2 linked regions of the Bdellovibrio bacteriovorus str. Tiberius genome follow. The protein of the gene in region 1 interacts with the protein of each later gene in a pairwise test. Links are inferred from orthologs where the notes say so. Each region holds a gene or a part of one and is shown in the gene's direction. Other genes may lie near its edges. The genes, in order: secA and BDT_RS06185.

Evidence for each region.
Region 2: the proteins of secA (region 1) and BDT_RS06185 interact in binary tests that used the Escherichia coli proteins (3 or more experiments, as listed by UniProt). The link is inferred for Bdellovibrio bacteriovorus str. Tiberius from one-to-one orthologs.

What each region holds. Positions count from the first base shown.
Region 1 is NC_019567.1:273,698-277,269, forward strand. The notes cover bases 124-3,371. They hold secA (preprotein translocase subunit SecA), read left to right. Parts: upstream 124-504; coding sequence 505-3,171; downstream 3,172-3,371. Other genes in these bases: BDT_RS01360 (tRNA (cytidine(34)-2'-O)-methyltransferase), read left to right, coding at 124-373; BDT_RS01370 (hypothetical protein), read left to right, coding at 3,172-3,371. Outside these bases: more of BDT_RS01360, read left to right, coding at 1-123; more of BDT_RS01370, read left to right, coding at 3,372-3,572. UniProt on the Escherichia coli protein: Required for protein export, interacts with the SecYEG preprotein conducting channel.
Region 2 is NC_019567.1:1,289,311-1,292,584, forward strand. What follows is about bases 146-3,095. They hold BDT_RS06185 (carbohydrate porin), read left to right. Parts: upstream 146-955; coding sequence 956-2,236; downstream 2,237-3,095. Other genes in these bases: BDT_RS06180 (alpha-1,6-glucosidase domain-containing protein), read right to left, coding at 146-864; BDT_RS06190 (hypothetical protein), read right to left, coding at 2,233-2,664; BDT_RS06195 (pirin family protein), read right to left, coding at 2,674-3,095. Outside these bases: more of BDT_RS06180, read right to left, coding at 1-145; more of BDT_RS06195, read right to left, coding at 3,096-3,274.

The sequences.
Region 1 (3,572 bases):
TGTGGGAAAGATGGGCTTTGAGATCAACGACACCAACTTGAAGCGGGCGGGGCTGGATTACTGGCCTCACCTGACGTGGTATCGCCACGAAACCTTCGAGGACTGGTGGAAACACGTCGAAGATCCATCCCGCATCTGGCTTTTCACCACCAAGACCCAGCGCACCTATTTTGAACCTCAGTATCAATCCGGAGATTGGTTCGTTTTTGGTAAAGAAACGAAGGGTCTTGATCCTGAATTCCTGCAAAAGCACCCGGAACAAACCGTCACCATTCCCATGATCGGTGAGGGCGCGCGTAGCCTGAATCTGGCTACCAGTGTGGCGATCGCCGCTTACGAGGGGCTTCGTCAGGTTCAATTTTCATTGCGATAGTTTAAGGCTTTAGTCGAGGTCGCCTCATAAGAAAGTCTTAGAAATACTTAGTAAAATCGCGTCAATGACGCATCCAGAAATTGCCCCCTTACCTTGCCGCTTATGTCAATTTGGGTCTATCCTCATAGGCTATGGTTACACAAATTTTGACAAAAATGTTCGGAACGAAGCACGACCGTGAGATGAAAAAGATCCAGCCTACTGTGGATCGTATCAATGCCCTGGAACCTCAGATGGCAGCTCTTACGGATGATCAACTCAAAGCCAAGACTCCTGAATTTCAAGAGCGTCTGAAGAAAGGCGAAACAGTTCACGATATCCTGCCGGAAGCATTTGCGGTCTGCCGTGAAGCCTCTAAGCGTGTATTGGGAATGCGCCACTATGACGTTCAGTTGATCGGTGGTTATGTTCTGAATCGCGGCAACATCGCCGAGATGAGAACGGGTGAAGGTAAAACCCTGGTGGCAACACTGCCGGTTTATCTGAACGCTCTTACTGGCCGTGGTGTGCACGTAGTAACTGTGAATGATTACCTGGTTCGTCGTGATGCCGAACACATGGGTCGTCTTTACGGCTGGCTGGGTCTTACCACTGGTATCATCGTTCACGGTCTGAACGATCAGCAGCGCAAACAGATGTATGCTTGTGACATCACTTACTGCACAAACAACGAACTGGGCTTTGATTATCTTCGCGACAACATGAAGTTTGATTTGAACGACTATGTTCAAAGACCTCACTATTATGCCATCGTCGATGAGTGCGACTCCATTCTGGTCGATGAAGCGCGTACCCCGCTGATCATTTCCGGTCCTGCGGAATCCTCCACGGACAAATACTATGCTGTGAATCAGATCATCCCGCACCTGAAGCGCGATGTTCATTTCAACATGGAGGAAAAATCCAAAACAGCTTCCCTGACTGACGCCGGAAACGCGAAAGTCGAAGAGCTGATGGGTCTTTCCAATCTTTACGATCCTCAAAACATCGAGATCCTGCACCACGTGTATCAGGGTTTGAAAGCTCACTATCTGTATCGTCTTGATGTGGAATACATGATCAAAGACGGCGAGATCGTGATCGTTGATGAATTCACCGGTCGTTTGATGCCGGGTCGTCGCTGGAGCGATGGTCTGCACCAGGCCATCGAAGCCAAAGAAGGCGTTGAAGTTAAGTCTGAGAATCAGACTTTGGCGACCATCACCTTCCAGAACTACTTCCGTATGTACGACAAACTGTCGGGCATGACGGGTACAGCTGATACTGAAGCTGTCGAGTTCAAAAAAATCTACAATCTTGACGTGAACGTGATTCCGACCAACCGTCCGATTCAGCGGGCCGATCAGGAAGACGTGGTTTACAAGTCTGAAAAGGCGAAGTTCAAAGCCATCACTGCCGACATCAAAGAACGTATGGCCAAGGGTCAGCCGATTCTGGTGGGTACTGAATCCATCGAAAAATCCGAAGCTTTAAGTTCTTTCCTGCGCAAAGAAGGCGTTAAGCACGAAGTTCTGAATGCGAAACACCACGAACGCGAGGCGGAAATCATCGCTCAGGCGGGTCGTAAGGGTGCAGTGACCATCGCCACCAACATGGCCGGTCGTGGTACTGACATCATGCTGGGCGGTAACGCCGACATGCTGGCAAAAGCGCAGGTGGGTAACGATGATTCTCCGGAATTCGCGGAAGCGGTTCTGAAAATCAAACCTCAGGTCGAAGCGGAGCGCGCGGAAGTTCGCTCTGTCGGTGGTTTGTACATCATCGGTACTGAACGTCACGAATCCCGCCGTATCGACAACCAGTTGCGTGGTCGTTCCGGTCGTCAGGGTGATCCGGGCGAATCCAGATTCTATCTGTCCCTGGAAGACAAATTGATGAGAATCTTCAACGGTGAGCGCATCCAGAAGATCATGGAAATGCTGAACATCCCTGAAGATGAACCAATCACAGCAAAAATGGTGACCAACGCGATCGAAGGCGCTCAGCGCAAGGTCGAAGGCCACAACTTTGATATCCGTAAAAACCTGATGGAATACGACTCTGTGATGAATGCACAGAGAAACGCGATCTACGGCATGCGCCGCAAGGTTCTGGAAGGTCAGGAAATCGAAAGAACCACTTTGGACTGGCTGGGTGATGTTGTTTCCAATCTTTTGGACACTCACATTCCTGAAGGCGGCAAAAAAGAAGAGTGGAGCCTGGAAGGTCTTAATAACTCCCTGGCACAAAGCTTCGGTTTCAAAATCGATTTCACGACTATGGCGGTGAACACTGAAACTGTCACAGACGGCGTGAAATCCGGCGTGAAAGAAGTTTGGGATCGTCAGAAAAATTCCATGGGTCCGTTCTTTGAACAGGTTCAGAAAATGATCCTTCTTCAAAGCATCGATCATCACTGGAAAAACCACTTGTACGTGATCGACAAACTGAAAGAGGGTATCTCTTTGCGTGGTTACGCTCAGAAAGATCCTTTGATCGAGTACAAAAAAGAGGCGTTCAAAGCCTTTGAAACCCTGAACAACACCATCAAGTCTGATGCGATCGAAAAAGTGATGCGCGTTCAATTGGTGGCTCAGCAGAACGAGCAGGAAGTTTTGGAAAGCCTGCGTCCGGAAGAAGCAGACCTGGATGAATTGGATTATTCATCTCCAAGCGAAGCGGACATCGGCCACAGCCTGCCAGAGACTGAAGATGCTCCAAAGCGCAAGATGACCTTCCAAAGCGGCCCTCGTGACGACCGTCCGATGAACCGTGAAGAGCGTCGTCGTCAGGAAAAAGACACGAAGGGAAAAAGATAATTGGCTTCTTGTCCAAGTTGCCACCAGCCGGTAGAGATTCTTGATAAGCATCTGGGGACTCTTTTCACGTGTTCCCACTGCAATGCGGTTTTCTTTGTCGACTGGAATGGACAGCCAGAGTTGGCACAACACGAGCCGGAGCCAGAAACTCCGGCCGAGTCGTTTTCAGAGCCTGCACAAAGCTTTCAAAACGGCACCGACTTCCAGGGTGGACAGGAATTTGTCCCTTATACTCCCGATAATTCAATCCCGGAACAATCCTATCAGGATCAGCCGTATTCCAGCGATCCGCAGTATGCTGAGCAGGCTTACGAGCCTTCTCAAGATCCGGGGATGAATGCGCCTCCGCAGGACAATGTTTCTTACTCTGAACCTGTCGAGGTTCCGGGTGACGTCCCTCC
Region 2 (3,274 bases), 1.0 Mb from region 1 along the record:
CTCATAGCCGCCGCGATACGGGAAGGGAACGGTGAAATCGGCCACGCTGAAATCACGGATGTGCAGTTCGTAAATCACGATGTCGTTGAAGGAACGCAGAGCAGGCTTTTGCAGACGGTCCCAGCCTTGAGGCTTCAGGTTCGAAGCTTCAAGATCCACGATCTGGGATTTGGCGCCGTCCGCTGTCAGGCTGAAGCTGTAAGGATCGGTGACCGTGCTGATTTCAACCTGATCTGTCAGGGGTTGGTACACTTCCACCTGGTAAAGATAGAAATAGTTGACGTATTTTCCGGGAAGATCCGCGAACCACACACCCTGCTGACGTTGCATTGGCAGGACGGTCGCAGGATTTGTATCTAGAGCGTCCTTATATAACAACAACTCTACGTTGCGTGCCGTGGGTGCCCATAGTTTTACGCCGACACTCGTGGAACGCACGCGCGCACCCAGATCATTGCCATCATAGAAGTACATTTGATCCAGAATGCCTGAATACTGCAAAGCTGTTGAATCCAGAACCTGGCCATTTTTATTTGAAACAAAAAGACGCAATGGACGGCGAATCAGCTGATCAATTTGTGCAGAGGAAAGATGCTGCGTGCTTAATTCCACTGAAGCATAATCACTGCGAATCACCGGAAGCAGAATGGAATCCTGCTGATGCAAAGAGATGCGTTCTCCGAGTGAAAATACAAGATTTTGGTGAACGCGGAAGCCTTGTGGCAGACGCAGAACAATGCGCGAATTATCCACCCACTGGGCGCGGGCAGGGGCTTTGGCTTCAGCAATTTGTCCAAGCAAAAGTGTGCAAGAAAGTACGAAGCAGAAAATCAATAGTTGTGAGCAGGTACGGAAGCGCTTCAAATATTTCCCCCAAAAAGTTTGAGTCTTCGTGCGTAAGGTCTTTTCAGGCGCAGACTTTATGGGTATCCCTCAGCTTTTTCAAGGGAACTCGATGAAAACTATTACGATTGCGTTATTGTTCATGATTCTAAGCAGCACAACTCACGCTGTGGAAACGACTTTCACGGGATATCTGCGTGGCGGAAGCGGATTGAACATGCAGGGCGGTCACATGAATTGCTTCGGAAACGCAGGAATGCCCGGTAATTTCCTTCGTTTAGGCAATGAGTGCGACTTCTACACCGAATTGGCCATGGTGTTCCACCATGTTAAACCCACCGAAACAGATCCGGTGTTTTTCAAAACCCAGTTCCGCATGGTCTATAGTTCTTTAGGAACGCGTCAATGGGAGGCGTCTGCAAACCGCGACACAAGCCAGATTGAAGCGTTTGTGAAGGCTGGTGGTTTTACCGAAATCCCCGGGGAATTCTGGGTCGGTAAACGTTTCTATCGTGATGTCGATCTTCATATCTTTGACTGGTACTACTATGCCGACATGAGCGGCGTGGGCGCAGGGATCGAAGGTCTGCCGTTGGGTGAAGGGCGTTTTGCGTTCGCTCACTTGATTCAGGCGGATGATAATTTGAATGACACCAATGTCGGTCGTCCGGTTTTGAATGCGTTGGATCTGCGCTGGACAGCGGTGCCGTCGTTCGCTGATCAGAAGCTGAACTTCTGGGGCGTGTATGCATGGGCCGCGGGAAGTTCCACTGACACCGAAGAATATGTTCCTACGAATGGCTATTCTTTGGCGACACGACTTCAAGGTCCGGTATGGGGTGGCAACAACAATTTTGCCATTTTGTACGGAAAGGGCACGATGCGTGGATTCAACATCTATGCCGACAGCACAGTGCCTGCGACAGATGAAAGTCAGAATCGCGCATGGACCTGGAGATTTGTTGAAGACTACACCTATGATGTAACAGATCGTTGGGCATTGATGTTGGGTCTGGCGGCAGAGATTGCTGACAGCGGCACCGATACCGACAGCAAAAGTCAGATGCAGGCCATCGGTGTTCGTCCGATTTACTTTGTGTCCGATCGTTTCCAATGGGCTTTCGAAGCGGGCTACTCCCGCATCAACAATGAATCTGAAAAAACCGGTGGTGGTGATTATGTCGGTGATCGCGACTTGGGTCGTGTGACTGCGGCAGCTCAGTTGTCCGTCGGGAAAAGCATGTGGGGTCGCCCCGTGATGCGTGCGTTTGTGTCCCACTCATTCTGGAATGAGGCCAACCAGGGCGCAAGCTTCATCGGAAACCGTGCGCCCGCGTTCACTGACAAGCTCAGCGGCACGAACTTGGGTTATCAGTTCGAAGCCTGGTTCTAATTTCTATTCTGGTACCAATTCCACAGTGATTGTGCGAATTGGTCAGCACTGGTGCTGCCGTCATGAAGGGACTTCACTCGGCGCAAAGCCATGGCTTGGTCTTTTTGTTGGATTTTCAGAATGCGGAAAAGTTCGGTGACGTTTTTGCCTTTGCCGGATTTCAGGTCTTTGCCTAAGTTGTCATAATTGATCGTTGCGAACTGCTGAGCTTCCAGGGCCATTTCATCCATGGCGCTGGTCGGAGCTGCTGTGGCCGTTGCTGTTGACGCCGGAGCCGGGCCGCTTTTCATGATTTCAGCATCATGAGCATGGGTTTCCCAGTTCGGTACCAGAGCTTCTTCGGCTTCCGGAGTGGAAGCCGGAGGAGTGGTCGCGCAGCCCGTGGCCAACAACAGCAGTACAACAAGACCTTTTGATTTCTTCAGCACAAAAACTCCTTACCCTTTGTTCGCCGGTTCCGGTGGCAATGGGATAATATCAGTTTCGCCGGGGACCTGCGGGAAGGTCAACTCTCGCCATTGTTTTTTGGCCTCTTCAATTTTTTCCTGCGAAGAGGAAACATAGTTCCAGTAAATATAGCGCGGCTCTGGGAACGGTTCGCCGCCAAGAACAATGACTTGTGTGTCTTCGGTGGCGGTGACTTTCAAAGATGAGCCCTGTTCCAGGACCACAAAGTCGTCCGGTGGAATGATTTTGCCATCAATATCCAGGCTGCCTTTGATGATATAGAAAGCCAGTTCCTGCGTGCCGGGATCATAGTGGAAGGTTTTTCCCTTTTGAAGCTTCACGTCCATGAAGAACAGCGGTGAATAAACATCCACCGGGGACTTTTTGCCCAGAGCTTCACCCGCAATCAGCATCACGTCCGCATCATCGACCTTAAAGCGCGGAATGCTGCTTTCAGGGTGGTGTTTGAAACTGGGTTCGCGGTCTTCTTCACTTAGCGGCAGTGCCACCCAGAACTGCAGCAGGTGAAGGCGGTGTGCTTTGCCGATGACGTCTTCAGGCAGTTTTTCAGAATGTGAGATTCCTTTGCCC